DNA from 4 places in the Bacillus paramycoides genome. Region 4 is predicted to be linked to each of the others. Evidence: riboswitches for the same ligand, from Rfam matches in the RefSeq annotation. Region 4 holds a riboswitch; each other region holds the start of a gene.

The links. A riboswitch is a leader RNA that binds a small molecule or an ion and turns the genes downstream of it on or off. The one in region 4 is predicted to bind S-adenosylmethionine.
Region 1: linked by a shared signal. The riboswitch ahead of AAG068_RS24990 (methionine ABC transporter ATP-binding protein) and the one ahead of AAG068_RS02135 (cyclase family protein) in region 4 are both predicted to bind S-adenosylmethionine.
Region 2: linked by a shared signal. The riboswitch ahead of metK (methionine adenosyltransferase) and the one ahead of AAG068_RS02135 (cyclase family protein) in region 4 are both predicted to bind S-adenosylmethionine.
Region 3: linked by a shared signal. The riboswitch ahead of AAG068_RS16415 (hypothetical protein) and the one ahead of AAG068_RS02135 (cyclase family protein) in region 4 are both predicted to bind S-adenosylmethionine.

What each region holds. Positions count from the first base shown of each region.
Region 1 is NZ_CP152427.1:4,777,370-4,785,740, forward strand. Features, by position in the region: gene sufC (Fe-S cluster assembly ATPase SufC) at 1-388, opposite strand, end outside; gene metQ (methionine ABC transporter substrate-binding lipoprotein MetQ) at 627-1,439, opposite strand; gene AAG068_RS24985 (methionine ABC transporter permease) at 1,463-2,128, opposite strand; gene AAG068_RS24990 (methionine ABC transporter ATP-binding protein) at 2,121-3,146, opposite strand; SAM riboswitch class I at 3,446-3,553, opposite strand; gene AAG068_RS24995 (hypothetical protein) at 3,679-4,023, opposite strand; gene AAG068_RS25000 (thioredoxin family protein) at 4,178-4,486, opposite strand; gene AAG068_RS25005 (toprim domain-containing protein) at 4,490-4,834, opposite strand; gene AAG068_RS25010 (hypothetical protein) at 4,902-5,051, shown strand; gene gcvH (glycine cleavage system protein GcvH) at 5,212-5,595, opposite strand; gene AAG068_RS25020 (arsenate reductase family protein) at 5,637-6,002, opposite strand; gene AAG068_RS25025 (DUF3937 family protein) at 6,685-6,948, opposite strand; gene AAG068_RS25030 (hypothetical protein) at 7,518-7,907, opposite strand; gene AAG068_RS25035 (DUF4176 domain-containing protein) at 8,023-8,286, opposite strand; gene AAG068_RS25040 (hypothetical protein) at 8,301-8,371, opposite strand, start outside.
Region 2 is NZ_CP152427.1:4,594,498-4,602,868, reverse strand. Features, by position in the region: gene AAG068_RS23885 (iron-sulfur cluster biosynthesis family protein) at 162-485, shown strand; gene AAG068_RS23880 (DMT family transporter) at 793-1,698, shown strand; gene AAG068_RS23875 (hypothetical protein) at 1,727-1,948, opposite strand; gene AAG068_RS23870 (ATP synthase subunit I) at 2,227-2,610, shown strand; gene AAG068_RS23865 (hypothetical protein) at 2,867-3,064, opposite strand; gene pckA (phosphoenolpyruvate carboxykinase (ATP)) at 3,338-4,924, opposite strand; SAM riboswitch class I at 5,153-5,274, shown strand; gene metK (methionine adenosyltransferase) at 5,444-6,643, shown strand; gene AAG068_RS23850 (hypothetical protein) at 6,688-6,864, opposite strand; gene AAG068_RS23845 (hypothetical protein) at 6,871-7,050, opposite strand; gene AAG068_RS23840 (MogA/MoaB family molybdenum cofactor biosynthesis protein) at 7,289-7,798, shown strand; gene AAG068_RS23835 (molybdenum cofactor guanylyltransferase) at 7,795-8,371, shown strand, end outside.
Region 3 is NZ_CP152427.1:3,192,863-3,201,233, reverse strand. Features, by position in the region: gene AAG068_RS16450 (DUF4430 domain-containing protein) at 1-860, shown strand, start outside; gene AAG068_RS16445 (DUF4430 domain-containing protein) at 918-1,754, shown strand; gene AAG068_RS16440 (energy-coupling factor transporter transmembrane component T) at 1,777-2,655, shown strand; gene AAG068_RS16435 (ABC transporter ATP-binding protein) at 2,628-4,289, shown strand; gene AAG068_RS16430 (ECF transporter S component) at 4,262-4,963, shown strand; gene AAG068_RS16425 (YwiC-like family protein) at 5,148-5,870, shown strand; gene AAG068_RS16420 (hypothetical protein) at 5,903-6,094, opposite strand; SAM riboswitch class I at 6,217-6,315, shown strand; gene AAG068_RS16415 (hypothetical protein) at 6,416-6,673, shown strand; gene AAG068_RS16410 (SWIM zinc finger family protein) at 6,927-7,316, shown strand; partial or broken gene AAG068_RS16405 (NAD(P)H-dependent oxidoreductase) at 7,340-7,507, shown strand; gene AAG068_RS16400 (group-specific protein) at 7,518-7,871, shown strand; gene AAG068_RS16395 (short-chain fatty acid transporter) at 7,912-8,371, opposite strand, start outside.
Region 4 is NZ_CP152427.1:393,625-401,995, reverse strand. Features, by position in the region: gene AAG068_RS02150 (MFS transporter) at 1-238, shown strand, start outside; gene AAG068_RS02145 (nucleotidyltransferase domain-containing protein) at 253-1,035, opposite strand; gene AAG068_RS02140 (PRK06851 family protein) at 1,156-2,265, opposite strand; SAM riboswitch class I at 2,415-2,527, shown strand; gene AAG068_RS02135 (cyclase family protein) at 2,613-3,245, shown strand; gene AAG068_RS02130 (hypothetical protein) at 3,273-3,653, opposite strand; partial or broken gene AAG068_RS02125 (ATP-binding protein) at 3,915-4,108, opposite strand; gene AAG068_RS02120 (hypothetical protein) at 4,198-4,326, opposite strand; gene AAG068_RS02115 (S-adenosylmethionine decarboxylase related protein) at 4,383-5,648, opposite strand; gene AAG068_RS02110 (DUF2642 domain-containing protein) at 5,885-6,553, opposite strand; gene AAG068_RS02105 (hypothetical protein) at 6,716-7,165, opposite strand; gene AAG068_RS02100 (spore coat protein) at 7,186-7,710, opposite strand; gene AAG068_RS02095 (helix-turn-helix domain-containing protein) at 7,947-8,186, opposite strand; gene AAG068_RS02090 (hypothetical protein) at 8,367-8,371, shown strand, end outside.

The DNA.
Region 1 (8,371 bases), 910 kb from region 4:
TGTTTTTATCTAATGTACGGATAAATTTCATAAGAGAAATTTCATCGCCTTCTTCACGACGTGCGTTAATTGCAGAACGTAAGAAGTCAGCGTTTGTTACTCCGCTAATTTCACTTGGATATTGCATTGCTAGGAATAGACCTGCTTGCGCGCGCTCGTCTACTTCCATTTCTAATACATCTTCACCGTCGATGATGATGCTACCTTCTGTTACTTCATACTTTGGGTGACCCATAATTGCAGAAGATAAAGTTGATTTACCTGTTCCGTTAGGTCCCATAATTGCGTGGATTTCTCCACCTTTTACTTCAAGGTTTACACCTTTTAAAATTTCTTTGCCATCAATTGATACGTGTAAGTCTTTAACCGTTAATGTAGAACCAGCCATCTCAATACCTCCATTAATCCTATATATACATTTTAAAAATTCCTAAAACGTTCATATTCTCATTTTATTCTCATTCTAATTTTATATCAAATAAAATGATATCGCAAACGACGAAAAAAAGTAACAATTTTTTCACAAATGTATATAAGTATTTCATTTACATCTTTCTATGATACACCTTTCTTCTTATTTATATAAAGAAAAAAGAACTGGAAAATTACCAGTCCTTTCCTTCTATTTATTCACTTATCGGAAGTACAGCACCTTTATATTCTTTAGTAATAAAGTCTTGAATTTCTTTTGAATGCAATACTTCTACTAGCTCTTTAATCGCCTTTTTATCTTTATCACCTTTACGAACCACTACTACGTTTGCATATGGAGAATCATCACCTTCAATTGCAATTGCATCTTTTTCTGGGTTTAATTTCGCATCAATTGCATAGTTTGAGTTAATTAAAACAGCGTCGCCTTCTTTATTGTTATACACCTGTGGTAACAAACCAGGCTCAATATCCGTTTTGAACTTTAAGTTTTTCGGATTATCTGCAATATCTTTTGGAGTTGCACTAACTGGATCTACTCCGTCTTTAATTTTTAAAATGCCTTCTTTTTGTAAAATTGCTAAACCACGTCCATGGTCAGTAACGGAATTACTCATAATAATTGTCGCCCCGTCTGGAAGTTCTTTTAAGCTCTTATATTTTTGAGAGTATACACCAATTGGTTCAATATGAATTTTCCCCGCTATTTCAAAATCATATTTTTTATCTTTAATTTCTTTTTCTAAATACGGAATATGCTGGAAGTAGTTTGCATCTAGATCCTTATCCGCTAACGATTTATTTGGCAACACGTAATCTTGGAACTTTTTCACTTCTAATTCAATTCCTTTTTTCTCAAGTAACGGCTTTGCCTTTTCTAAAATTTCAGCGTGCGGTACGTTAGAAGCCCCCACAACTAATTTCTTTTCATCTTTATCTTTCCCGCCACAAGCAGCTAACCCAAAAATTGAAGTTGAAATAAGTGCTGTAAGTAATAATTTTTTCATTTGTAACATCCTCCCGTTTTTTATTATCGTTTATCTATTCGAACCGTTACACGATCACCAATCCACTGAATGAAAAATACAACTAGTAATACACAAATTGTCGCAACGATTGTTACATCGTTATTTCCTCGTTGGAATCCTTCTAAATATGCAAGTGTTCCAAGACCACCAGCACCAACAACTCCCGCCATTGCTGTATAGCCTACTAAAGCAATTGTCGTAACCGTAATACCAGATACTAATGCCGGTAACGATTCTGGAATTAACACTTTCAAAATAATTGTGCTTGTTTTTGCTCCCATTGCTTTTGAAGCTTCGATTACACCTTTATCAATTTCACGAAGTGCAATTTCAACCATTCTTGCGTAAAATGGTGCCGCTCCAATAATTAAAGCTGGCAACGCTGCACTTGCTCCAAGAATTGTTCCAAGCAAGATCTTTGTGAATGGGATTAATAAAATGATTAAAATAATAAACGGTATCGAACGGAATATATTTACGAACGCTCCAATCGCTGTGTTAACCGTCTTGTTTTCCCATAAATTATCTTTCGCTGTCATAAAGAGTAACAATCCTAAAATTAGTCCTAAAACAAATGTGGCAAGAGCAGCGATTGCCGTCATATATAACGTTTCACCAGTTGCTTCTAACATTTGATTCCAATCAACATTTGTGAGTAACTTATCCATGTGCAATCACCTCCAGCTCTACTTGATCTTGATGTATTCCCTCTATTGCTTGCTGAATCGCTGTTTCCTCACCATTTAAATGAACAACTAAACTACCGTAAGAACCGTCATTCGTTTGTGCGATATTTCCTTGCAAAATGCTAACTTCTATATCACTGCGTTGCATTAATCTTTGAAGTACTGGTCTTTCTACAGCTTCACCGATAAACTGCAAACGAACTACTTTACCATCTGGATATTTTTCAATTAAACTTTCAATCGTTTCATTTGTATCTTCAGAATCTGTTAATTGCTTTACAAATCGTTTTGTAATATCTTGCTGTGGATTACGGAATACATCAAGTACTGGACCCGTTTCTACAATCTTTCCTTTTTCCATTACCGCCACTCGATTACAAATCTTTCGAATCACGTGCATCTCATGTGTAATGAGTACAATTGTTAAACCGAGACGCTTATTAATATCTAATAATAAATCTAAAATTTGATCTGTCGTTTCTGGATCAAGAGCTGACGTTGCTTCATCACATAAAAGTACTTGCGGATTGTTAGCTAACGCTCTCGCAATACCAACACGTTGCTTTTGTCCTCCGCTCAGCTGAGATGGATACGCATCTCCTCTTCCTTCTAATCCAACAAGATGAATTAACTCATCCACGCGTTTTCTTCTCTTCGCCTTGTCAACACCTGCAATTTCAAGCGGGAACTCGATATTTTCGCGTACAGTTCGTGACCAAAGTAAGTTGAAATGCTGAAAAATCATTCCGATTTCTTGCCTTGCCTTACGAAGTTCACTTCCTGTAATTGCTGAAATCACACGATTTGCAATTGTAATTTGGCCAGAAGTTGGTTTCTCCAACTGATTGAACAATCTGATTAAAGAACTTTTCCCAGCGCCACTATATCCGATAACACCAAAGATTTCACCTTTGTCTATTTTTAAATTGGCGTTATCTACAGCAGTGACATCACCGCTTTTTGCTTTATATATTTTCTTTACATTCTCTAATAGAATCATGGTGTATCACCCCTTTTTTTAATAAAAAGCGTAAGCGGCTCGTTTAGAACAAGAGGACGCCCGAATCCCTGACGTAGAGGCGCTTTTTGCCTCATAGGAAGGGATGAAACGACCGACTGTTCTAGCCGCTGAAGCTAGATTTTGGGTCGACTCCGCAATTTTTTATGTTTAATGCGTGTAGTCCACCGGTATCACTACTTTTATTATTTGAATGTCCTCCACATTCAAACAATAAAAAAACCTTTCTGCTTTAGAGAAGCAGAAAGGTTTATGTGCGTATATAACAGCATTATCCCTCTCTCTCATCTCTCAAAGCATTTGCTTTGCAGGAATTGGCACCATTTCAACATAAGTTGACGGTTGCCGGGCTTCACAGGGCACAGTCCCTCCACCTCTCTTGATAAGAGAAATCAGATTACATTTTCGTCTGATTTGTAATTTATGAAATTGTCTATATTTTATGAATTGAATTGTATCAATATCCACACACCATGTCAACAGAAATTTTCGTAAAAAATGAACCTTCAGAATTTTAAGCCCCTACTGACATCGGTTTACATATGTGAAACATCGATTCGACTAATAGCATCGTTCGATATGTTCCCGAATATTGTACACGTCCATCGTTCATTAACATTTGCAATCGTACATTGCCGTTTACCAATTGTTTTACATCTTCTTCATCTACACAAACAATTTGCTCCGTCCCTATTTCCTCATGTAGCAGTTCTATATAATCTCTTGAAATTTGTAACGAATAACTTTCATCTCCAAAGCGGAAATTAACAGTTTTTTCTCCTTGTCTTAAAAGCGGCTCTAAATGATATTGACCATTAGCGTAATTTACAAATGATTGCAGCAAAGAATATAATTTCACCTTAAATCACATCCTTCATATCACTTTCTATTACACATACCATTCCCTCTTACTAAAGAGCAATCCTGTTACTTTCGCTCGACAAATACTGTAACCACCCTGCATCTCGACATATTTCCCAAGAAATATGTCGAGGCGGCAAAAACTTTGCCGCCTACTTTAATTCCGTATATAAATATTCAACCGAATGAAATGCATATATCTTCTTCATGAGTGTCCCATTTTCAAAAACAAGTAAACACGGCACACTTTCGATCCCATACTCTTTCGCTAAATGCGGAGCATAATTTAAATCTAACATTCCAATTTTCAAGTCTTCAATTGTCATCTCAACGACAGTTAACATTTTTTTTGCTAATTGGCATGTTCCACACATTGGAGTATATACATATAACACTGTTTTTTCTTCAGTCTCTATTAGGGCTGTTGCTTCGGCTCCTGTCCAGTCAATCACTTCTATCATTCCTTACCGTAAATATTCTGTATAAACGTCAATGTCAGCTCCCCATAGTACATTTGCTAAGTGTGAAGATGGCGCAGTTGCCACTTCTCGGTACGAGCGATCAATATAAATATGCTCTGCTTGCGGAAATTCTTTTCGAAATTGTTTCCTTAACTTTTCTCCAGCATCATCAGCATCCACAAGTACATACACTTCCTTATCAAAAAACTGATCAATGAGCTCATCCATTTTCGACAAACCAATTGTACCATTTGTACAAACAATTTCCACCGGTTCACGAATAATAGATTCAATCTTTCTTCTATCTGATTTACCTTCTACAATAATGACTTTTTCCACATAAATCATATGTCATCACCCGATCACCATATACTATACAACCTTTAACTTAGTATATAGTATATTCGTTATTTTCATGTTGTTTCCTGTTTATTTTTGCAAAAGAAAAGCGGAACCGGCTCGTTCAGATTGTGAGGGGGATGGAGCTTCTGACGTAAAGGCGCTTTTTGCCTTGCAGGAAGGAGCGAAGCCACCGAACAATCTAGCCGCTAGAGCTGGACAATAAAGAAAAGTGGAACCGACTGTTCAGATTACCAAGCCCATGAAACCTTACCAAAAAACGTTCATTCCCATAATAGCTTATTCATTTTCGCTCGATTTTAAATGTATTATGTAACACAAAATAAAAAAGGACAGCACAAAGGCTGTCCTTTAGTCGACTATAATTAGTCTTGGTTTGTCATTTCTGCATATTTTTCAGCAGTTAATAACTTCTCAACTTGGCTTGCATCAGAAAGTTCAACTTTAACCATCCATGCACCCTCGTATGGAGATTCGTTAACAAGTTCTGGTTGGTCACTTAATTCTTCGTTTACTGCTACAACTTTACCGCTTACAGGCGCGTATAACTCAGAAACTGTTTTAACAGATTCTACGCTTCCGAATGGCTCGTCAGCTTCAATTGTTGCACCTACTTCAGGAAGTTCAACGAATACGATATCGCCTAGCTCACCTTGTGCAAAGTGAGTAATACCGATAACAACTTCATTACCTTCAGTTTTTACCCATTCGTGTTCTTCAGAGTAACGTAAATTATTTGGAATGCTCATGACTGTACCTCCAGTGAATGTATTAATTATGTAAAAATACCTTATTGGTACTTTTTCCACACACTTTCAAACTGCTCTTCGTTAAAACCAAGTGTTACATTCGTTCCATCTGTTACAATTGGACGTTTAATCAACATGCCATCAGATGCTAAAAGCTCGTACATTTCGTCTTCACTTGCATCTTTTAACTTATCTTTCAGACCAAGTTCACGGTAACGCATTCCACTTGTATTAAAGAATTTTTTCAATGGTAATTCACTTTTTTCATGTAAATTACGTAAATCTTCTTTTGATGGTGGATTTTCAACAATATGAATCATCTCATATGCTACATCGTTTGCCTCAAACCATTTCTTTGCTTTTTGACATGTGCCACACTTTGGATATGAATAAAATGTTACTGTCATAAATTCACCTACTTTTTTACTAACCTTTACCTTTATCATATAGAAAACGTTTTATTATTTCAAACGATTATTCGCTAAACTTTTACTTATTTCGTGATAATTTTTAATAATCCTGCAAATTTTTCTTATTTTTCCGCCATTTGTTAAGAAAAAATAAATATATAATTTTTTTTGATTCTTCTCTCATCCACCCTCCGAACATACACCTTAAACAAACGTTTGATTAGCTCCCATTTTTCTTTGTTAACCCTTGAATTGCATCGGTTTCTTCCTACCGAACATACACCTTAAACAAACGTTTGATTAATTCTCTATTTTTCTTTGTTAACCCTTGAGCTGCATCAGTTTCTTCCTACCGAACATATATCTTAAACAAACGTTTATTTAACCATTCCAGCCTGTAGTCACAAAACCTGGAAAACTTTAAATAACAAAGGTGTACAGATAAAGTGAAACTTTAATCAGTGAGGGTTTTGTTCATCCCCCACTGATTATCAGCCCTCACCAAACGGGCTTTTACGGGCAGCCCGACCCCCACCTAACTTCTGTGCTTACGCTGAATTTTGAGGTGGGGGTCTTACTGCCCGGCAAATAGCGGGACAAAAGGAAATAACGATTTTGGCCGTAATAGTGAGAGTATTCCATGATGTTAAAAAAATTACTGCATCGAAAAAAGACACATCTAAATTGATGCGTCTTTTTTCGATGTTTCTTTTGTGAAATCATATAAAGCAATTGCGCCTAAAATAACCAATATACTTTCAGGGGCATCTAACAAAATAGTTTTCCAAGTTTCTGATATTACCCATTTAATACCTGCCGCTGATTCAAGATATGTTTGAAAATAACTGATTGTAAAATCAATTCCATACAAACATACTAGTAATGTTAGACCAAATCGAATTAATTTCTTGTTTGTAAACATGTAACACCTCTCAAAATTCATTGGATATTTCTGATTTTAGTTCTTTATATATAAAAATCCCTATATTTAATTTTAACATACGAAATATCCAAATAAATACAATATGCATTTTTGCATATTTCTTGCATATTGAGGAATTACTGTTAATAAAAAAGCCCTACTCGAGTAGGGCAAAATCGCTTTAGCAATCCCAACAAATAATCGCATAAATAACGGAATTAGTTGAACCATTATGTAATAAGGGGAAATTCCAGTTCCTGGTTACCAACCATAATGAATAACCTGCCGCATAATGCTACAACGGATGCGATAGCACCGACAGGTAAGAAATTGTTGCCAAGAAAAAGCCATGTATACACATGACTTTCATAGCATAATCACTTCTATATTCAATAGAAATTAAAGTGAATTATATTTCTTTACTTTTAAAGGAATAGATATAACATATAAATCTATAGCATAATTAATAATCAAAATCCCTTTTCCTTCACCAGCAAATTTTGCTTGCTGAAACTTTTCTTTTCCCCCATCTCTTTGGAAGCCATTCAAATCCTAAGAACATAATACTAGTCCTCTACTTATTAACTTAACTACTTTTCTTTTTTCCATGATATTTCAAATTCTCCACCATGTTCTTCTGTTATAATTTTAACTTTATATGTATCATCTTTAGACACTTTAATATTATTTTTACTGTTTCCACTAGTAACTTCCAGTATTGTATTATCATTTGAATCTAAAACATAAGCCTTTATGGTTCCTTGCTTAGTTTTATCATCAAAAGAGAATGCCCAACTTTCACCTTTTTTTACATTCATATCTTGAGTTGCAAAACCAGTGAATTTTTTATACTTCCCATCTATACTATTTGAACCTCCATAAACTTTACCACCAACAATCGTTCCCTCTCTTGTAAAACAACCACTAAGAACCACCAAACATAGAACAAATAATAGTGTGTTTTTAATAGTTTTCAACATCATTCCCCCTTATCCTCACAATAAATATCTCCAATTTACATTCAAAAAAACTATAATACCTATAACATACCCTAGTGAATATATTATAGTTATTATAGTTGTAAAATCAATAATTCTATTTCAAATCTTCACGCAACTTTATTTCATCTTCATTTACATATCCAGTAAAAATCACTTCTGATATATGTTCATGATTAAAAAACATATTATATTCAGTTGAAATATTTCCGATAGGATAATAACAAGCTACATAATCCCAAGTTTCCTTAGTTTTTGAATCTTCTTGTTTTCTACCGTATATCATCAATGGTTGTTCCCATGTTTTAAATCTAACAACTGAACCAATCGGAAGTAATGTATCTTTCTCTACTTTCCCCATCTTAATTCACCTCTTTATTTAATAAAAATTTTACCTATTTTATACAAAATTAAAAAACTAATAGGAACTGTAATTAAATATATCA
Region 2 (8,371 bases), 1.1 Mb from region 4:
AGACCTAAGAAGATGGGGTATCGCAATAATTTGAGCATGAGTGATACAACCTCCTTTATTGCATATATTGTATATCATTCGTAATTTTCTGTATATATTTTTGAAGAAAAATGGTGGTACAATATATAAAGGATACGAGAAGAGAGGATGAACATTAACATATGTACGTTACTGTAACAGAAGCAGCATATAAGAAGATTATGGATACGATTCCGAATGAAGCGAAATATATAAAGTTATTTTACGATAATGAAGGTTGCGGTTGTGTAATGAGCGGAATTATCGATTTAGTAGCTGTAGCAGAAAAAGATGAGCGCGATGTGGATATCGAATCTAGTGCAATGAATTTTATTGCAGATCGCACGAAGCTTGTATTTATGGATGATAAGTTAACAGTTGATTGGCATGAAGGTGGAGGAACTTTTCAGCTGAAGAGTCCGAACCAATTTTATAATCCAAATATGAAGTTACATGTTCGAGTGTAGTAAAGGAAAGGTGGTTCCAAAATGTATTTTGGAACCACTTTTTTATTGTATAAGTCGCTATTATTGTCGTTTTTTGTTGATAAGTCGATATATTTAAAAAATCGCTGATATAATTCGAGTTGCGCCGATATATTTGGAAAATCGTTGATATAATTCGAGTTGCGCCGATATATTCGAAAAATCGCCGATATAATTTCGTGTATCAAATAAAAAGAATCTCTCCAGATCAATACGAAGATTTTTTCACATAATGAAATGTACATATGATTGAATTTTCTGTATAATTTTATTTGCGGAGGGGATACGCATGAAAAGATGGGGGATTGAATTATTAATTTTAGCAGTTGTTACTATTTGGGGGATTAATTTTACGATTGCCAAATATGGACTTTTAGAATTTACAGCAATTGAGTTTACAGCAATTCGAATGATATCGGCGGCACCGCTTATGTTACTCCTTACTTTTTTTATTGAAAAGTCGGTTTATATGGCGCGAAAGGATATACCTAGATTAATCATCGTTAGCGTTGTAGGTATTGTGCTATATCAAACGTTATTTATGGAAACTGTCAAATATACGTCCGCTACAAATGTCTCTTTACTCATTTCTATTTCACCTATTTTTACAACTGTATTTGCGATTTTCTTGAAACAAGAAAAGTTTTCTTCTCGAAAACTTATCGGTTCTATCATTGCTTTTGGTGGTGCAGCATTAGTTTTAGCAGCAGGACATTCACTTGCTAGTTCTTTTTACGGGAATGGGATTGGACTGATTACATCAATATGCTGGGGGCTTTATCCTATTTTAGCAAGTCCATTAATTAAAAAATATTCAGCACTACGTGTTACCGCGTGGTCAGCCTTAGTTGGTGCAATTCCGCTTTTATTGTTAAGTGGACCGTATGTATTTATAATGCCATTTCATATTACACACGGAATGACACTATTCGCCTTACTATATTCTATTTTCTTTGTAACAGTATTCGGTTTAGTTATGTGGTATGTTGGTGTTCAAAAAATTGGAGCGTCACATACGATGGTATACATGTATATAACGCCTCTTGTAGCTGTTTTATTTGCAGCTGTATGGGCAAATGAATATGTATCGTTTCAACAAATAATCGGTGGAATTATTATTTTCTTCGGTCTATGGTTTGTGAAATCGGAGAAAGTAAATGTACATTATGCTGCGGGAGAACCTATATCAAAATAGGAAAACAGATCACCTATGATCTGCTTTCCTATTTTTTTATTTTTGGTAAGAAGACGAGAAATAAGATAGCAGTAATAAGTGGAATTAAGTTTAAAAATGGGATGCGGAAGAGTGTGATAAGAATAATACCTGGAAGAAGAACACCGAGGACAGCGTAGAAAATACTATGATTTTTCGTGTACCAATACAATGAAAGTCCAATAAGTGCAGGGATAATGAGGTGAATGAGAGCCATTAAAAAATAAATCATTAGACGCCCCCTTTATTTGTGTGCTTATTACATCATATCCGTATGTTCATAGATTGATATCACTTTTTTCATAAATGGACGAAAAAAGTTTGGAAAAACGTCACAAATTATGAGAATATGATGTTTGAAATCTTGTATAATATTATTTTCTAAAAACATTTAAACAACATAAACATACTGTTTATGTTGTTTTTAATTTGGGTGAAATGGGTTTAAGGAATATGGATTTGAAAGAAAATTTTGTTGGATAGATCAGAACTAACGAAGAGAGGTACAGCATGATTAGTATGTCATTAAGGTCGTTTAAAATTCAATCGTATTATTTACTAGGTTTTCTTGTACTAGGATGGATGGTAACGCCGTTTTCAGCACATTTTCTAGGTGCAGGAATTGGGCTTATCGTAAGTATGTATTGTGTTTGGCTTTTAGGGAGACGAATTGAGAAGCTTGGAGATAGTATCGTAAAGAAAACTAAAGCACCGACGCTCGGTATGTTTAACCGTTTTGCCGCTGCTATTTTAGGTGCTATTATTATGTACGAAATTGAGCACCATATGGTTATGTGGGCATTTGCAGTAGGGATTATGGGCGGTTATTTCTTAATTGTTGTTAATTTAGGATACTATAGCATGAAAGATGAGAAAGAATTAACGAAGAATTAAAAAGATAAAAAGATAAAAGACTTCTTTTTAGATGGAATAGATGATCCAGCCACGGATAGAAGCGGTCGGGGCCTTTTTTAGCCCCATGTGGTGTGAAACCAGAGAGATGTAGCGAGTAGGGATATAATTTATATATTCGAATCCGTAATTTGGCTATGTGAAAATCGGTTTATTCTGGGATAAATGATGATATTATAACAGGAAGTGTAACTTTGCATAAAATGCAGGTTTCCGCTTCCATTAAGTTAACATGAAATTACGTATTAGTATGACTTTGACGTTCTTTAAAAAAGTTGGATATAACACAACAAATTATTCCGGTCATTAGAATAATATATTTTATCGTTTCACTTGTATGTTGAAATAAATTAACGTTAAGCATTACAAGTCCCCAAAATAGTTGGATCGCTCCGTAACTGAATAAAATTTTTCCTGTACGAGAAAAATTTTTCATAGGTCTCACCCTTTCCTGTATATGTAAATTGTATCATAAAAAAACTGAAAACGAATGATTATAAAATGAATTTTCTGTAATTTATCGAGATAAGTCATAGATGAAGAGAGAAGATATAGAAAGAAGCTTACGTATAAAACGTAAGCTTCTTTTTTATGTAAGTGTGTATAAACCGTTAAGCCGCATTGGGTTTTGTCGGTGAGTACGCGAAACTTTGCGGTTACACGACACTTATTCATATGAGTAAGGGGTATTCCAACAGAAAGTTTGTACTTAAGCGATTGGACCGCCTAAGTTAATAATATCTTCAGAAACGCTGTCGAACTTTTTGAAGTTCGCTTTGAACTCGTTCGCAAGCTCGATTGCTTTTGCTTTGTAAGCAGCTTTATCAGCCCAAGTTTGTTCAGGCATTAACACTTCGTCAGGTACACCTGGTACGTGAAGTGGAACTTCAAGACCGAAGATATCATGTTTAGCTGTTTCAGTTTTTGCAAGTTCACCGCTTAATGCTGCTTGAATCATTGCACGAGTGTAACCTAAGTTCATACGTTTACCAACGCCGTATTCGCCACCAGTCCAGCCAGTGTTTACTAAGAATACTTTCGCATCGTGCTTCTCGATTTTTTCACCAAGCATTTCAGCATAGCGAGATGCTTCAAGTGGTAAGAATGGTGAACCGAAGCAAGTTGAGAATGTTGCTTGCGGAGATGTAACGCCGCGCTCTGTTCCTGCTAGTTTACTAGTGTAACCACTTAAGAAATGGTACATAGCTTGTTCTTTTGATAACTTACTGATTGGAGGCAATACGCCAGATGCATCAGCAGTTAAGAAAATGATTGTATTTGGGTGTCCAGCAACACTTGGCAGTACGATATTGTCGATCGCATGCATAGGGTATGCAGCACGAGTATTTTCTGTTAAAGTAGTATCGTTGTAGTCTGCGATACGCGTTTGGTTATTAATGATAACGTTTTCTAAAACAGATCCAAATTTGATTGCATCGAAAATTTGTGGTTCTTTCTCGTGAGAAAGGTTTACACATTTTGCATAGCAACCGCCTTCAATATTGAATACACCGTTATCAGACCAACCATGCTCATCATCACCGATTAATTTACGGTTTGGATCAGCAGATAATGTTGTTTTACCTGTTCCAGATAAACCGAAGAATAGTGCTACGTCGCCTTCTTCACCTACGTTTGCAGAGCAATGCATAGAAAGAATATCTTGTTCAGGTAATAAGAAGTTCATAATAGAGAAGATTGATTTCTTCATTTCTCCAGCGTATTCTGTACCACCAATTAGTACGATACGTTTTTCGAATGAAACCATAATGAATGCTTCAGAGTTTGTACCGTCAACAGCTGGATCAGCCTTGAAGTTCGGCGCAGAAACAATTGTGAACTCTGATTCATGAGTTGTTAATTCTTCTTCAGTTGGACGAATGAATAATTGATGTACAAATAGATTGTGCCATGCATATTCATTAATAACTTGAATTGGTAGGCGATAATTGCGGTCAGCGCCTGCAAATCCTTTGAAGACGAATAACTCTTCTTTCTCTTTTAAGTATTCTAAAACTTTTGTATATAATTTATTAAAATGTTCTTCAGAAATCGGTTGATTCACTGCTCCCCAAGCAATTTTGTCAGCAACCGATGCTTCTTTCACAATAAATTTATCTTTAGGAGAACGTCCTGTATATTTTCCTGTTGAAGCAGAAACGGCACCAGTAGAAGTTAATTTCCCTTCATTTCGCATTAATACTTTTTCCACTAATTGCGGAACACTTAGTTGAATCTGTGCATTGCTTCCGTTCAATAATTCGTGTAAACCAATTTGGACATTCACAGTACTCATATTTATATACCATCCTTTTCATTTAATGAAATATTTCTCGTAATCCCCAACAAGAGTATAACACAATTATATAAATAATGTATACTATTTATTTCTTTTTGTTTGTGTGAATACATTATTTCCTTATTAATATTTCATTTTAGGCGTATTGAGAAAAACTTTCAGGAAAATGTGAATATTAATTGACAAATGAATAGCATTTCTTTAGTATAGGTTGGGACGGATACTCTCTTATCCCGAGCTGGCGGAGGGACAGGCCCGATGAAGCCCAGCAACCTCACTTGTAGTGGTAAATACAGGTGAATAGGTGCTAAAACCTGTGCGAGGCTACAGGTCTCGAACGATAAGAGCGAAGGGCAAAAAGCAGTATGCAAGTAGCAAATTAAACCTTTCCTCTATATAAAGTAGGAAAGGTTTTTCTGTATGCTTGTGTGGGAGAATAAATGTATGTCGCAATCTGTGGCAAATTAAGGATGAGTTCCGTACAATATATACAATTACTGTAGGGAGGTTTACCACATGACAAAAAAACGTCATCTGTTCACATCTGAGTCTGTAACTGAAGGACATCCAGATAAAATTTGTGACCAAATTTCTGATTCAATTTTAGATGCGATCTTATCAAAGGACGCAAATGCACGTGTAGCTTGTGAAACAACTGTAACAACTGGTTTAGTATTGGTAGCGGGGGAAATTACGACTTCTACTTACGTAGACATTCCAAAAATCGTTCGTGAAACAATTCAAGGTATTGGTTACACACGCGCAAAATACGGATTCGATGCAGAAACTTGTGCAGTTTTAACATCTATCGATGAGCAATCTGCTGACATCGCTATGGGTGTTGACCAAGCGCTAGAAGCACGCGAAGGTCAAATGACTGACGCTGAGATTGAGGCAATTGGTGCAGGAGACCAAGGTTTAATGTTTGGTTTCGCATGTAATGAAACACAAGAGTTAATGCCACTTCCAATCTCGCTTGCTCACAAATTAGCTCGCCGTTTAACTGAAGTACGTAAAAATGATACATTATCATACCTACGTCCAGATGGAAAAACGCAAGTTACAGTTGAGTATGATGAAAATGGTAAACCAGTACGTGTTGATACTATCGTAATTTCTACACAACATCACCCAGATGTTACATGGGAAGAAATCGATCGCGACTTAAAAGAGCACGTAATTAAAGCTGTAGTACCAGCAGAATTAATCGATGGAGAAACGAAATTCTTCATTAACCCAACTGGTCGCTTCGTAATTGGTGGACCACAAGGTGATGCTGGTTTAACAGGACGTAAAATCATCGTTGATACTTACGGTGGATACGCTCGCCACGGTGGCGGTGCATTCTCTGGTAAAGATGCAACGAAAGTTGACCGTTCTGCAGCATATGCAGCTCGTTATGTTGCGAAAAACATCGTAGCAGCTGGTCTTGCTGAGAAAGCAGAAGTACAACTTGCATACGCAATTGGTGTAGCGCAACCAGTATCAATTTCAGTTGATACATTCAGCACTGGTAAAGTATCTGAAGACGTACTAGTAGAACTAGTTCGTAACAACTTCGATCTTCGCCCAGCTGGTATTATTAAAATGCTAGACTTACGTCGCCCAATTTACAAACAAACAGCAGCTTACGGCCACTTCGGACGTACTGATGTAGATCTAACATGGGAACGTACAGACAAAGCTGCAGCTTTAAAAGAGCAAGCTGGTCTATAATATATGAAAAAAAGCTTTGCGCTCACGGCGCAAAGCTTTTTTTATTACGTTTTATTTACGACTTGGATGCACGAACCACAATAAACTTCTCCATCTAGCTCAATGTACTTTTTCATATTTGTCATACCACTTGCCGGAAATGGCATATGAATCCACGCTTTTTCATATGTTTGTATTTCTTTCCCGCATGATTTACAAAGGATTGGTTTCCTCTTGAACATATGTAATTATCCTTTCATTTGACGTACTTTGCCTGCGCAAAAGGCACTGCTTAGTAAAAATAGTGTTGCGAATATAATGCTTACGAATGTAGCGTATGGAATTGCACCTTTTAGAGAAAAGCCGACAGTAATGGAAGCGACGAATAAGAGGATGAATGTTGTTGTTAGTTTTTTATAAAGTTCCATAGTGAGTGAACCTCCAAATTATTTTGTAATTTAAAATGAAATCTACTATGTGGAAAATATAAGAGAATTTAAAGAATAGCTAATGATGTGTAGTCTAGGAGTATAAGAAAATATATTTTCCTTTTTGTGGTTGTATATACTTATATTGTATCATGGTGTATTAACGGCTTCATACATAATTGTGTAAAGGTAGGTATGATAAAATGAAGAAAAGACTTTAGGAAAGGGAAGATATAAAATGAGCGTAATCGAACATAAAAAACAAGCACCGAAAGAAGTGCGTTGCAAAATCGTAACAATCTCCGATACACGTACAGAAGAGACGGACAAGAGTGGACAACTATTACATGAATTATTAAAAGAAGCAGGGCATACAGTGACCTCTTATGAAATTGTAAAAGATGATAAAGAAAGTATTCAGCAAGCGGTGTTAGCTGGTTATCATCGGGAAGATGTTGATGTCGTGTTAACAAATGGCGGTACTGGTATTACGAAACGTGATGTGACGATTGAAGCGGTATCAGCGTTATTAGATAAAGAAATTGTCGGGTTTGGTGAGTTGTTCCGCATGATTAGTTATTTGGAGGATATCGGAAGCAGCGCGATGTTAAGTAGAGCAATTGGCGGTACAATTGGGCGCAAAGTTGTCTTTTCCATGCCAGGGTCTAGCGGAGCGGTTCGTCTTGCGATGAATAAATTAATTTTACCGGAATTAGGTCATATTACATTTGAGCTGCATCGCCAATGAGTAAGTATGCTGGAATTGTATTAGCGGGCGGTATGTCGAGTCGATTCGGTGAGCCGAAAGCGTTAGCGAGCTGGCAAGGTAGTACTTTTATAGAGCATATTTTGAAAGTGATGACAACTATGTTGCAAGAAGTTGTGGTCATTAGTCATTCTGATCTAAAAGAGCGAGTAGAGCAACTCGTACAAGTTCCTGTTATAGAAGATATTCCGCATTATAAAGGAAATGGCCCACTTGCTGGAATTGTATCAGGAATGGAATATATAGAAGCAGATTGGTATGCTATTATGCCTTGCGATGCGCCAAATGTTTCACAAGAATGGTTTACCATTTTGCTAGAGCAAACGAGCAATGAATATGATGCGGTTGTACCTATTATTAATGGAAGAAAACAACCGTTACTTGCAGCGTACCATAACCGTGTGAAAGAAAGAATTTATACTTTGCTTCAGGAAGAAAAAAGAAGTATGGGCCAGCTTTTATCACAATGTAATGTGAAATATATTGCTGGTGAAGATGTACAAGCGAATGCGGATTGGTTTATAAATGTGAATACGAAAGAAGAATATGTGCAGG
Region 3 (8,371 bases), 2.5 Mb from region 4:
ATAATTTAGTTCAAAAATTGTACGAATCAGATAAAGTGAATTCTGTTACAGGTTATACATTTGCTTTACTTGCATTTGATACGAAGAAATATGAAGTGCCAGTGAATTCAAAATGGAATCGAGTTGCTTTAGTAGATGCACTTCTAAACGCACAACATACAGATGGCGGCTGGACTTACGATAGCGCAAGCAGTAAAGACAGTGCTAGTAGCGTTGATGTAACAGGTATGGTTTTATCAGCATTAGCTCCTTATCAAGATCGACCAGATGTGAAGCCAGCTGTAGAAAAAGCTGTTGCCTATTTATATAAAGAACAACTAGAAAATGGTGGTTTTTCTGCTGATGGACAAGAAAACTCTAATAGTGTTGCGCAAGCAATTATTGGATTATCACTTGTGAAAGATGCAGATCAAAATCGACTACATAAGGCAGTGCAAAATCTACTGTCATACCAACTTCCAAATGGTGAATTTAAATGGTTACCAAGTGATCAAAACGGTAGCGGAATGGCTACAGAGCAAGCATTCTTAGCTTTACTTCAGTTTAAAGACATTGGAAAATCGATTTATGATTGGTCAAATGTATCTGTTCCTGAAGTCGATCAGAAATCAAATGTAGATTCAGAAAATGTTGTAGTAGAAAAAGAAGTTACTGAACAACCAGAAGAACAAAAACAAGAAACGAAAGATGACAATTTAAAAGTTGTTGTCGATAACGAACCGGTTAAAAGCAAAAAATCCGGAAACGGTAGCACACTACCGAAAACAGGAGCATCTTCTCATAGTGCAGCTACAGAAGTAGGTATGGGTGTATTATGTATCGCTTCTGCATATGTATTATGGAGACGTAAAGCAGCTTAACAAAAATTAGGAGCAATTATTTGCTCCTAATTTTTAATATGAAAGGTGAGAGACAACATGAGTAAGATGAAGTGGTTTATTTCTTTAATGCTTTCACTTGGGCTACTTGCCGGATGTGAAGAGGCAGCTGTAAAGCCTGAGAAGAAAGTAGAACCAAAGCAAGAAGAGGTAGCAAAACAAGAAGAGAAAAAAGATGAAGCGACACCGGAAGAAAAGCCGGAGGAAAAACAAGCTGAACAAGAGAAAAATAAGCAAGACGAACAGAAAGAGAAACAAGAACAAAAAGTAGAAGAGAAGCCGAAAGAAGAAAAGCCACAGGCACAACCGGAAGTAAAGAAAGAAGAAAAACCTCAGGAACAGCCTGTCGCTACTAAGCAACCAGAACAACAAAAAGCACAAGAAGAGAAACAACAGCAGCAACAACCGAAAGCACCAGAAGTAAAAGAAGAAGCTAAGGTTGTGAATCAGCCGAAAGAAACACCGAAGCAGGAGCAGAAGGTTGATCCGAATAAAGAGAAACAAGTAACTGTACCAACGCCACCCACACCGGTACCAGATCCAGTACCGCCAGTGCCAGATCCAGTAATACCAAAACCAAAACAAGTCACGATCTCAGTAAAAGGTGATAAAGGGTACTTATTAGGTGCGAGAAAAATGGATGTACAAGAAGGCGATACTGTTTATAAAGTATTGCAACGTACAGGTTTAGATGTGGATGCAATGGGCTCTAAAGGTGATATTTATGTAAAAGGTATTAATGATTTATATGAAAAAGATATTACAGATACTAGTGGATGGAAATATCGTGTGAACGGTGCGTTTCCAAACCATAGTGCAGGTGTAGTAACAGTTAAACCAGGAGATACAATTGAGTGGGTGTATGTATTAAAATAAGAAAGGCATTCGGTAAAGGACTATGAAAATAAGTTTTGCTTCTTTACATCCTTTTGTGAATTTTTTCTATTATATCGGGGTGATGATACTATGTATGATGTGTCTTCATCCTCTTTTTTTAATTGGGGCAATACTATTAATCGTTATAATTAATGTGATGCAAGGGAATAGCGAAAAGATAAGAAAGATGTTACCGAGCACAATTGTTTTCTTTTTTATGGTCATTTTATTTAATTCGTTATTAACACATAGAGGTCGAACTACGTTATTTTGGTTAGGTGATAGCCGCATTAAGCTTGAGGCGATTATGTTTGGAGTAGTAATGGGATTATTACTAGTTGCGATTATGTTTACGTTTGCTTCGTATAATGATATTATTTCAAGTCATAAATTTTTATATTTGTTTTCTAGAATTTCACCGAAAGTAGCATTGTTAACGATGATTACAGTGAGGTTTGTTCCTTTATTTATGAGGCGATTACAGAAAATAACACTCGTCCAAAAGACAAAAGGTGTACAAGTAGATGCAGGTTCCATAGTGGAACGGGTGAAAAATGGTATGCAGTTGCTGCAAGTATTATTAATTTGTTCGTTAGAAGATGCATTGCAAACAGCTGATTCTATGCAAGCGCGTGGGTTTGGTGTAACGAAGCGTACGACATATATTCGGTATAGAATGGAAAGACGCGACTGGTACACACTCAGTTATTTAACGATTCTATTTATAATTGCTATTATATGTAGTACGTATGGCGGAGGAAAGTTAATCATATATCCGAAAGTCGAATCTATTCTATTTCAGCAATACGATGGAGTGATGTTTGGTGTATTTATGATGTTTATTAGTCTACCAATTATAATGGAAGGAAGGGAATGGATATGGTGGCGCATGCAGAAATAAACAATTTATCATTTGTATATGCTGATGAAAACGAATATGCGTTACAGCATATTTCTCTTTCTATTCAAAAAGGAGAGTTTATTACACTTGCCGGCGGATCAGGATCCGGGAAGACGACTTTATTAAAACATTTTAAAAAGGAATTACTTCCAATTGGTACACGCTCAGGAGAAATTTTTTATGATGATGTTTTATTAGAGGAAGTACCTGATTTATTATCTGCACAAGAAATTGGCATGGTATTTCAAAATCCAGAAAATCAGCTCGTAATGGATACGGTCATTCAAGAATTAGCATTTTCTTTAGAAAATATCGGATTACCATCACATATTATTCAAAAACGAATAGCAGAGCTTATTAGCTTCTTAGGATTTCAAGATTTATTGCACCAATCTGTTCATACGTTATCTGGCGGGCAAAAGCAGCTTGTCAATTTAGCTGCGGTATTAGTTATGCAGCCGAAATTATTATTATTAGATGAACCGACGGCGCAGTTAGATCCCATTGCTGCGAAAGAGTTTTTAGGATTGTTAAAACGTATTAACGAAGAACTTGGCATTACGATTGTGTTAAGTGAACATCGTTTAGATGAAGTGATCCCACTTGCTACGCGCGTTATTTGTATGAATAATGGTCAAATCGTGTATGATGGAAATCCTAAAACGGTTATCGCGAACATGTGGGAAGTAGAAAAATTCCGTCCATTTATTCCGCAAATTCCAAGATTGTTTTTAGAGTGGAATGCAAAAGATATTCCCTTTACAGTGCGAGAAGCGCAAATGAAACTGAATAATTTTTCAGAGATATCATATGTGAATGAGCCAATAGCACAAAGTGAAAAGCACGAAGTTATTTTAAGTGCAGAGCATATTTCGTTCCAATATGAAAAAAATAGTCCACTTATTTTACGAGATTTAACTGTATCGATTGAAAAAGGAAAATGGGCAGCTCTCGTTGGGAAAAATGGTACAGGTAAGTCTACACTGTTAACGCTTTTAGCTGGATTGCAAAAAGCGAGAAGAGGGAAAGTAAAGTGGAATGGGAAAGTGATACATAAAATTGATTCGAAAGAACGATTTAAAAGTATTGGGTATGTATCGCAGCATCCATATTATCATTTTACATTTGATACAGTGTGGGATGAGGTGTATGAACGTGCACGTGAATTATACGGAGAACGAGGAAAAGAAATAGCAGAAGATGTGCTAAAACAATTTTGGTTATATTCGCTTAAAGAACGCCACCCGCATGATTGTAGCGGGGGAGAACAACAATTACTCGCGTTATGTACAACGTTATTATCAAAGCCGACTTTATTATTACTTGATGAACCGACAAAGGGATTAGATCCATGGAAGAAAGAACGAGTAGGAGAGCTATTTAGGAAGTTGCAAAAAGAAGGTACAACAATTGTAATGGCAACGCATGATATTGAGTTTGCAGCGAAATACGTTGATCAATGTATGATGTTATTTGACGGAGCAGTTATTATGAATGATGCACCGAAAGAATTTTTTAGTGGTAACTTCTTTTATACAACATCTATTAATCGATTCATTCGAAAAGAGTTGCCATATGCATTAACGTGGGAGGATGTGTACGAAGCGTGTCCAAACGATATGTTGCATTCATAATATGTATTTTTGCAGTAATAATAGGCACATTACTCTTTACGACACTTATCATGGACGGTTATTACATGTTAAGTAGTTTGTTTTTATTAGTTGTTATTATGTTACCGTTCTATATTCGTTTTGAAAGAAAGGCGTTTGTTTCACGTGAAATTGTTCTCGTTGCTGTGTTAGCAGCAATTGCAGCAGTTAGCCGCGTACCATTTTCTCTTTTACCAAGTGTACAGCCGACTTCTTTTGTCATTATCGTTTCTGCGATTGTGTTTGGGAGTGAAACTGGTTTTATGATCGGGGCAACAGCGGCCATCGTATCTAACATTTTTTTAGGACAAGGTCCGTGGACGCCGTGGCAAATGTTTTCTTGGGGCATGATTGGTTTTATAGCTGGATTATTACGTAATACATTTTTAATGAAAAAGCTATGGGGAAGACTTCTATACGGATTGTTTGTTGGATTTTTATTTGGCTGGATTATGAACTTATGGGGGCTTCTCGGGTTTATACGTGAGGCAACGTGGGAAGCTGTTATTTCGTATTATATCGCAAGTTTTTATTTCGATTTGAGCCATGCGATTTCAAATGTTATTTTCTTACTATTATTTAGTACGTCTTGGATTACGATTCTTACGAGATTCAAAAAGAAATATGGCATATTAGATAAGCATAACATGGCATAGAAAAGCATACTCATATAAGGTAGGGTCGCGACTTACATATTCGTTTGCCTCTTTCATGCTTCTTACATATTGTAAGGAGCATTTTTTATTGTCAAAAAATTGATCCAATATACTTCCGTTATTATATAAGATTATTTGTATAATAGTAGGTGAGAAATGTTTTCGAAGAGGAGGTGTATAGTTAATGAAGTTAGTTATTCCGAAGCAACACGGTGCATGGGCTATGCTCGTTATACCATTTCTATTAAGTGTCATACTTGGGAAACCTACTATGTATCATGTTCCGTTGTTTTTAGCTTGGTTCTTTATCTATTTAGCTACGTATCCATTTCTTACGTACATAAAGCAAAGACGAAAAAAAAAGTATTTACATGCTGCAATTGTATATTTTATCATCGCATTTATATTTGGGATGATTTCTCTATTATATGAATGGCGCATTCTTTTATTCGTAGTATTCATGATCCCATTATTTATAGTAAATATGTATTACGCTCGTCAAAAAAATGAAAGAGCATTACTAAATGACATCAGTGCAATTATTGTTTTCTGTATTGGTGGTTTAGTTAGTTATTATTTTTCAATGAAACTTATAGATAAAACAGCATTATTTATTGCGCTTATTTCATTTTTATATTTTTTAGGAAGTACGTTTTATGTGAAAACGATGATACGCGAGAAAAATAATCCGAAGTATCGCCTTATATCATGGGGTTATCATATTCTATTAACAATCATTGTATTTGCTATTAATCCCTGGTGCTCCCTTATTTTTATACCGAGTGTCATTCGAGCAATTATGTTGTACGGTAAAAAGATTTCTATTATAAAAGTAGGGGTTTTAGAAATTGCTAATTCTGTATATTTTTTAATCATAACGGCAATAATTATGAAGTATGCCATTTGAAAAAACTTCCCACCTTATGATGGGAAGTTTTTTCAATCTTGTTCTAAAATGTGAACGGTGTAATCACAGCGTTGAATAGCTTGTTCGATCGCATAAAGAGATTGTTCAATACGTGCGCGATTAAAGTCTTTTTCAACAGTTTGTAGTGCTGCTTCTAAACAATGTTTTGCTTCTTGTAATGATTGAAAAGAATCTTGTACATATCCGCGAGCATTTTCGTGCATTTCATAATCCTCCTTGCATGTTCATATATGTATAGTATGAACAGTAAGAAGCAAAATATAATTTGTTATATTTGTTTGACAATTAAAATGAAATTACGTATAGTAAGAATTAAGTGAATATTTTCTTATCCAGAGAGGTGGAGGGACTGGCCCGATGAAACCCAGCAACCGCGATGCAGGTGCTAATTCCAGCAGAACAAATTTGTTCTGGGAGATAAGACGAAGATATATACGTAACTTCTTCTTATCGGAGAGGTTTTTTTATTGCAAAAAAACCGATTACGAAAATTTATATTAAGAAGAAAGGGGTTGCGAAGTACTGTGACACTCGAAAAATACGTAAAACTGCGTAGTACAGTTTATGAATATATGATAGAGCAAGATAAGCCAATATCATTGTTAGATATTCAAGAACATATCGTTTCGCATCATGAAGGAAAATTCACGAAAAAGATGTTACATCAATTTTATTTATCAAGACTATTAGATGAACTGAAACTGGATGGGAAAATCACATTAGCTGATGAATATCTCTATACTGAAAAAGGGGTATTTTATAAGGCGAGAAAAGGGAGCTAAGCTCTCTTTTTTTTGAAGTATGTAGAGTAAAAGACTGCTTAAGCAGCCTGATACAGGGAATGGTGTTGAGTGTGTAGTGTCAAAGATTGAATATGCCTGAAAGAGGCAATTCATATCGGCTGCAAATGAAAAGAGACACCTTCGCCGAATAGGTGTCAGTCGTTTTGTCATATAGGCTTGCTATTTGACAGTTATTAGAATAACATGCAGGGGTTGTGGAAGTCAAAAGGGAATTAAAGGAAGAGGTGCTATTATGTACGCTTACTTATTACATGATATAACAAAATGGATTCCTAAGTACATTATGGATCAAGGGTATGAATATTATGAAGAAGGACATGTAGATGATGTTGAAATACAAGGCAAGAAAATATTTGCTTTCGTTACTGGAAATGCAGGAAACTATGAAGTGATTATTGATCTTGAAGACTTTACAGAAAGTAGCTGCGAATGTCCATATGAAAACTATTGTAAGCATATGGCGGCAGTTGTTTATGATATTCAAGGTGCTGGTGAGAGTACAGTGAAAGAGAAACTGAAAGATTTAGAAAAGGAAGAGTTACTTACCGTATTAAATCGTTTATTACAAAGTTCGAAAAACATGCAAATTGTAGAGCAGATGTTAAAGAAGGGGAAACTTTAACTTATAGAGGGAGTTGTTTTGTAGTGAATGTATTAATTGTATACGCTCATCCTAGTCCTTCAAGTTTTAACGCAGCGATTTTAAAGCATGTGCAAAAAGGGTTACAAGAAACAGATCATTCAGTTACGGTACTTAATTTATATAAAGAACAATTTGATCCCGTCCTTGTATTTAATGAAGAGAAGAAAAGGCTCGTACGTTATGAATGAAATGAAACGTATTATAAATTGTTGTAATTATGATAATAAACTTTTTCGTACATATATTAATTGCTTAATCCAATTGAAGAAATGTAGTGAAACGTTTCAACAAATACAGATTCAATTAAGAAATGATTATTTAATAAGAGGAATTTGTGAAAGAGAAGTGGATGAGTTAGTAAGAGGAAGTAAAGAGTATGAAGCGTATTTTCTCCCTAAAGCGTTACAATGGAATTTCCTTAAGAAAAATCCACATTTAATTGAACAAGTATGTGGAGATTTTTTTGCATTTGAGGCATTACATCTTACGGAGATAGAGTGGGAGAATGTGATAAATTGCATGGGAAATAAATAATTTATTATGTAAGAAAGCTAGTATAAAACTAGCTTTTCGTTTAAATAAATAAGAAACATAGACTAATGATAAATCCTGCATATAGTAAGTTAACAACGCAAAATCCCATAATGTCACGAGCACCTAAACCAGCTATCGCTAATGCGGGTAATGCCCAGAAAGGTTGAATTAAATTTGTCCAAGCATCGCCCCACGCAATTGCCATTGCTGTTTTTGCTGCAGGTACACCAAGTTCAGCGCCAGCAGGAATCATAATTGGTGCTTGCACGGCCCATTGACCGCCACCAGATGGAACGAAAATATTAACGATGCCAGCACTTAAAAAAGTAAAGAGCGGGAAAGTCGTTTCGTTTGAAATGCTAATAAAGAAATTCGAAATAGCTCCTCCAAGTGAAAGTCCTTCACTATTTGCTCCAATCATCATCCCCATAATTCCTGCATAAAACGGAAATTGAAGTAAAATACCAGAAGCACTTTTCGTAGAATCTGAAAAAGCGCGA
Region 4 (8,371 bases):
TGGATCAGTTGGCATTACTCAGATATTAAATGCATATGTAACACAATACTTCCCATCCCATATCCGGGCTACTTCCTTAGGATGGGGACTTGGACTTGGCCGAGTTGGTGCAATTGCTGGTCCTATTCTTGTCGGTATTATTATGACAATGCAATACGACTTAGCATGGAATTTTTACTTATTCTCATTTGCCGGTCTCCTTGCAGCAATATCTGTTTTCTTTATTCCTACAAAATAAAACAGAGCACAATCTTACTTGTGTTCTGTTTCATATACTGCAAACAACATATCTCGAAACAACGTATTTAAACTCTCTATATCAATTCCTGATCCCTTTTCAATTCCTTTTACATATTGCTGATAGTAATGAATTTGCTCTTCTAAAAATTGATTCAACACCTCAATTTTTAATCCAATATCTAGCTCAGTACCTGCCTTTTTCTTTATTAACAATTGTTCAATTTCATCTAATACGCTACGTTCTAATGATAATTCTGTAATCAATCGATCGAATTCTACAGGTGGTAAAGTCTCTTTCTCCTCTAGCCACTTACAAGCTAAAATAGGACGTAATACGTAGAAGTACTTTTTCAACTTTACATTCTCACCTTGCAAAAATTCCCGATAATTTTTTGATGCCATATGTAAGTAATGATATATCGTTGCTTTTGGGTCAAAATCCTTTTCACTCATTTGTTGAAGTTGTTCTGGAAAATTAGAGCTTTTCGAATAAAAAATTGGTGATCGAATCCACTCGAGTAAAGCTGGATTTGACTTTGCGAATAGCTGTAATGCCTTTTTAATATCCCATCCGCTTATATCTAAATCATCACTAATCGGGTATTCAATTACATCTCGTTTATCATGAATTGATAAATACCATTCTACCGGATGTATATAAACGAATCTAACATCATAATCACTGTCTTTCGATGGAAATCCCCAAGCACGACTCCCTGATTCTACTGCAAATAAAATTTTCACATCATTCTCTTTTTCAATTCTGTCTAACTCTAACTTAATTTTTTCTCTCATTTCATACCCTCTCCATTTTTTGATTATTTCCTTGGAAATTCGACAAATATACTACTAAGTTTACTCCATACTAAAATAGCTGTCAGAAAATTCCCGACAGCTTGTCAAAACCTCTTATTTTTACTTGTTCTTTTCTGTTACACTAACCGCAATTCGTTCAAACTCTTTTTGAATCTCCTCTTTATATACATCTACTTTTGAAAAATCCATAGCAGCAATATAAATTCGTTCCAATTTATCACGAACTGATTTTGCCTTTGCTAAGAAAGACATCGCTTCATTCATTTTTGCTTTATATTGAATCGACACATCACGAATTTCTGTCGCATATTTTTCATCTGTCCCTGGTGTCACGATCAAGGCATACATATCTATAATTTCATCACCTTCGCGGCTCGGAAAATACTCATGTGGCGCAGTGCTATCAAAAATTGCAAATCCTAATTCTCTTACGATCACCATATCAAGACTCTTTGGATCAAATCCACAATGATATACTTCAACTTCAAATCCTTTTTCTTCTGCTGCCTTAGCTAATTTTTTGAGCATTGTTGATTTTCCAGAGCCAGGGCGTCCTTTTATAAAATAACGATGTGATAATCCCTCTGTTAAATTAGGAACAAAATCAACTGCACCTTTCGGTGTAGCTGCCCCTAAAAAGCGATGTTTCACAAGCGATTGTTTCCCAACTTTATCTGTAAATAATTTCTGAATGAGCTGATCTGTTAGTTCATTTGCTTTATCAAAATTAATATTATCAATATATATTTTCTCCCACTCATCATGTATAACTAATGCCTCGTTAAAACGAGCGTAAGCAGCTTGAAAAGCTTTGCTTGCTTCTGAAACAAATCTTTCAATTTCCACCTTCTGCTTTCTTAATTTATCTGAATCCCAAGCAACACCTAAATTGATATACTCCTCGACAACTCCTGGCATTTTCGGCTCAATAACATGCGGTGATGTTCCATCAACAATTCCTACTTTTAACTTCGGGATAATGACACCATCAACCGATTTATTATCAGAAGAACAGTGTAAAAATTCAATATCATATCCCTTTTCAACCCATTCACGACCTATTGCCTTAATTAAAGAAGATTTTCCCGTTCCAGGTCCACCCTTTAAAATAAATAATCTGTTTAGTCCTTTTAAATTCTCTTCGTATAAATTATGAAATCCTCTAGCTGTATTTCCACCAGCATAATAATTCAATACATTCCCTGTCACTGCACTCACTCCTTCGCAGCATTCTATTTACATAAGCTACAATATGCGAGCAACTTTATTTAGGTGAATACCTATTTTGTGTTGCGCAGAAAAAGGAAATGAATTACAATTTTGTTATCACGAAAATTCCGAACTTTAAATTGAATATACCTTTATCAAGAGAGGCAGAGGGACCGGCCCTTTGAAGCCCAGCAACCTCAGTTTATACAAACTGAATAGGTGCTAATTCCTGCAAAATGCATTGCATTTTGAAAGATAAAACGTAACTATTGTGTGCAAAACTCATCTTTCTTGACTATGAAAGGTGAGTTTTTTATATTTCAAAACATATATTGGGGGTATTTAAAGTGAAAGTAATTGACCTATCGCAAACATTTGAAAACAATATGTCTCAATTTCCTGGAACACCAAAAATCAATTTAGAAGCCATTACAAGTGTTGAAGAGACAGGCTATCAAGTTACAGATTTTCATTCTGTCGTTCATGTTGGTACGCATTGTGATGCTCCTGCTCATTTCATTTCAGGCGCAACGACTATTGATCAATTGCCCCTAGATCAATTTGTAGGTGAAGCTGTTCTTATCGATGTAACTCATGTACAAGAACGAAAACTACCTAAAGAAGTATTACACAACGCTGACATAAAAGAAGGTGATATTGTCATTTTCCATTCCAATCTATCTACTAAATGGAATACAGAAGCATATGAGAAAGAAGCTTTTTATCTTTCTGAAGAATTAGCTGAAGAACTCGTTCAATTAAAAGTAAAATCTGTCGGTTTAGATTTCATCTCTCCTGATGAGGTAACGACAGAAACATCGCCAATTCATCACATACTACTTGGGAATAATATTTATTTAATCGAAAACTTAACAAACTTAGATGCCATTCACACGAAACGTTTCTTTTTCTCAGCAGCACCTTTAAAAATTAAAAATAGCGACGGTGCTTTCGCAAGAGCATTCGCTGTAATTTTTTAAACAAACTATACAAAAAAGCAAAGATCATCATTGACCTTTGCTTCTATTTTTTTTATTTAAACTAAGAAAGAATTGCTCAACACGAGGACGTAACCAAGCTAAATAATCTTTCTCTTTCTTCTTTGTACAAGCTATTTCTTCCCCATCTACCATTCCGACAAGCTCTAGCTCTAACAGTTGCCTCGTAAATGCTAACATATTTATTTCTTCGTCGGGATACTCTTCTTTTAATTTCTCCTCAATTTCCCCTAATAAAAAACCGTCACGCATCATTGCCAATGCATCAATCCAAAGTGGCGGCATTTCATATTTTTCTCCTGTAATTGTATCTTTTACAATATAATTCTTTTGCTCTTTTCGAAATTGAATCGTGTGTAAGCATACAGTCGAATTTAATGTTAATTCCATCATACCACCTCTTTCATAATATCTGCATAGAAAAAAGGATGCGCGTGCACCCCTTCTTTTTCTAACACTACCGAACCGTTACATGAATAACAAATCTCATGTCGATATTTTCCTCCATTATAAACGAAGTATTTTATAAAAAAAACCCTTCTTGAAACATTTTATAAAATGTTTATATTTACACAACAAGAACACTTTTCTGAAAAATATTTTCTTCTAGCACATTATACTGTCGGTAAAGAAATTTCCACTTTCGTTCCTACTCCCATCTACTTGCAATTGAAATTTCACTCTATATTGTGCTGCATAACTTTCCACAAGCTGTACAACATATAAAAGGAGTTCCCGTATATTACATCATTCATAATTCCCGTTATTTCTTTCACTTTCTTATAACATAATATCTTATCGGCAGGACTTCTTTCTTTTTGTATTTGTGTAAATCCTTTTAAAGCTCCTCTTTCCTCATATATCTAGCATTTAAAGTTGTTCATATAAAGTGAAACTTTAATCAGGGGGGTTTTTGTCCATCCCCCACTGATTATTAGCCCTCACCAATCGGGCTTTTACGGGCAGTTCCTCCATCTAACTTCTTCGCTTCCGCTGAATTTTGAAGTGGCGGTCTTACTGCCCGGCAAATAGCGGGATAAACATGAACTTGCTTTCGGGGCAATATGTAACCTTATAACGCTAAAAGGAAGGAGATTTCCCCTTCCTTTTCATCACAACTTATATCCACCTTACCCGATCATGCAGCAATCCATCCGTAAAGTCATTTCCACCAACTACAAAATCATTCATATATAAATTCAAATATTCTCCATACTTACTTTCTGTATTTAATAATAATTCCTCTACATAATAAGCACCTTGTTTAAAGTTATCGAACAGCAAACTACACAAGCCAGCATAAATTCCGCATCCTACTTGGAAGTAAGTTGCATTCGTTTTATATTTATGAAAAACTTGACTGCTATTCATTACGTTATACATATATGTCTCGCTATTTTCATAAACGAGTAATACACCGACTAGATCCTCGCCAGCAATCTCTTCTTCGGCTGGATTAAATACTTTACGATTCCAGTTCCATAAATCTTCTACCTTATCTAAATTTTGCCTAATTATATTTGTTGTATACTCATTAATTCGGTAAAGAAACCCAACTTCCATGTTAAAGTTTTTCCCTAAAATTAAAACTTCCTCATGTGGCATTAAACAACCATAGAACTCTTTCTCCCCTAACTTTACTTTATACTCTGAAGCATATACATCTTCATAAAAATAAAGAGGACGATGATGACTCATATACATCGGATAACTCCATATCGCTTCATCTAAAAATCGCTCTACTGCCCATGAAGCATAAAGTGTATGAGGCTTTATAAGTGCTGCATCATGTAAAAATGACGTATCATGTTCTACTATATAACATGCTTTTGGCTTTTCATTTGGACGTTCCTTCATAAGTTCAACAACCATCCATTGAACAACACCTGGATTCATACCTGAGCCTATAATTGCTTTTGTATTTGTAAATTTCTCTTTTTCCTTCTCAAACCGCGTATATCTTTCCGTAAGCTGAAAACCGATTAAACTATCGTCCTGATCTACCGCCTCATTTTCCAAAGCTGAATTAATATAACAAATTCCAAGTTCATTACAACAGCTTAATACTCTAATTGTATCTGCCCCTGAAACATCAATAACAACGCTCGTACCACTTTGTTTTAAATGCTGTTCAAATGTCACTACATCTTGGAGGTCTATTTCGGATAAAAACAATTGCTCTTTCAAATTTGGAAACAACTCATCATAATAAGTCCTATCTTTTTGTTTTATATCAACTAAATGAAATGTCACATTCTTTATCGTTTCATAAATCGGGTCTTTCTCATTTACTATCGCTTGATTTAAAATTGCTAAAACTGCTTTTGCTGCTCCACCAGCACTACCAAGTAATGTAATCGATAACGAATTCTGAAACTGCTCCACCAACAAAACCCCTTTAATATATTAGTTAAGCAGTTCTCCCTCAAAAAAATAAATTGAATATATGAAAAGATGGCTCGTACATATTTTTGTAATTTTGCACAAGATTAGCACTCCATAGATAAAGCTAACATATTTATATTCAATTCATTTTTCCCCTCATATTCAAATCGAGCTAAACAAATAGGCTCGACCTTTTCTTCTGCATATAAAAGAAAAAGCCAGCCCTTTCAACTCGCTTACGGACAGTGGACAGATTTTACATGTTGAATATTTACATACATTTTCGCATCACGCGCTTTTAATATTTCAATATGCCCCTCATCAATCTTCTCCATCTTTCCGATCTTATTAGATTCCTCACCTAAATCGAACACCATAATTTTTCCAGCCATTTTAATAAGTTGTTCTTCAAACGTTCGAGCTAACGTAATATTTAACGGATTCACAGGGAGTTCATTTTTATTGAGGGCATAAGGCACTTGATTTTCTTTATACGGAATTAACCACTTCAAGTGTTTTAAAGATATATATACAGTTTTATAAACTGGACTATAAAAAACGATATAATCGTTCATTATACTTGTAACATACCCATGTATTGGAGCATTTCCAGCTACATAAACTTCTGTAAAAATCCCTTTAGAGGTACTTAATACTTTCCTCAAAGAAATGGAAGGGGATTCTCTCTTAATTACAGAATCCACATCTGGTTTTGATATTTCTTCATCATATGGTCGTAAAATTTTATAATATTGTACATGGTATAAAGATATATATACGTAGTCTTGTCCATTGTAAAGAACAACGATATCATTTCCTACGTCTATTAATACACCTTTAAATCTTTTTTCACCGATTAATTTAACATATATATTTTCTCCAATACTTTTGTTTAACTCATTCATCTATATCCTCCTTCCTATGAATTTCTTCTTTCCTGTCTTCCATTTCTAAAAAAATAATCAGGGCAAAGTTCTGTCTTAATAGTAAGTAATTCCTTTTCATACTATCGAAATAAGAAATTGTTCTTCTCTTTCCCTCATAATGCCCCTCTTATTTATTAAACATTATTCATCTTCATTCTTTTTACATTTAACTACTTGGCTCACACTCTTAATATGAGACTTAATTACATAAATAACTTCATCACAGTTTACTAGTGTAATACAGTCATGGTGTACCTCACTTAATAAACCTTCCACACATTCTGGACCGCCACGATTAATTTTTACCCACTTATACTTCAAGTCTTTTAATATATCTAAAAAAGTATCCTCATCAGAGCAGAAACATGAACTATAGCAATCACCACATTTACTTTCTTTCACTTTCTTAACTAGACTCTTCACATGTTTTAACTGGTAATACACTAATTCGCCATGAGGTAATTGTAACGTTAGATAGTCTTTGCCTAACGATACGAGTTCACCTACTCGACTTTCTGGTCCACGAAGGTTTACTTTTACAGTCTCACCAACTAAACATTTAATTTGGTCACAGCATAATACGTTCTCCAATTTTGTATCCCCCTTTCTTATTATCTTCCTCTACTTGATTGTCTTTGTGCACGAGCGCGACCTGAATTATTGCTACTACTTTCCTTACTGCTACTATCATCGCTCTCATCGCTCTCTCCGCATGCTAATGCATTATAGTTAACGCTTTTAATATGCTTTATTGCAACTAATATAATTTCTTCTTTTACAATCAATGTCACGAAATCACAAGAAACATCTTGTAAGATGCCTTCCACTTTCTCTGGACCACCGCGATTAATTTTCACCCAGCAATATTTAAAAGTTTGCAGTAGTGCTTCAAAGTCTTCTGCACATTCGCAATCTTCCCATTCGCAATCACTTGATCCACAGTCTTTCGCATTTTTTGTAATACTTTTTAGATGACTAAGTTGATAGTAATACAGTTCACCTTTTTCATTCTGCAATACGAAGTAGTCCGGACATACTGATATTATTGTTCCTTTTTGAGATTCTGGACCACCCCTGTTTACTCCCACAAAAGATCCAATTAAGTCTTTCAAAAAATCACAATGAAATAAACTCACGAGAAAACCCCTTCCATTAATTTATAAGCTTTTGCACTGATAGTATATGTATCTGTACAGGTTACGTTCTCTATGTTTGTCCTAGCTCGCAAAAAATATGCTTTTAACATGGTAGACTACTACCTATCAAAATTCCGAAAAAATTCTAAAACCTCCTTAAATTTTTGATACTTTGAGACAAAAAATCCCGTATGAAGATACATTTCTGCATATCTTCATACGGGATTTCCCATCGTTTAATCTTCGTCTTTAACATCCATATCTTCTGGAATTGGTTCGTTTAATATTTCTTCCACCAATTGCTTATATTTCTCCATTTGTTCTAAATGTGTATTGAATTGTTCTTTATTTAATAAATATTGCTCTCCATCAAATAGTGCACGAACTTTCTTTTGCTGAATTAGCTCTTCAATATACGACTTTGGTAAATTCAAATACTCCGCAGCTTCTTCTACTGTTATATACAACGCGTTCATTCCTTTATCATTTTTTCCTATATACTGTATCTTACTTTATTTTTGTAAACAAATAAAAAAGATTTTGTAAATGCAATTTAAAAAGAAGGTGGATGCATTCCATTTATTGTATAATAATATAGTAAGGATTTTTTTAAATATAGAATGGTATTACCCATTTACACAAAGGAGAGTTAACATATGGC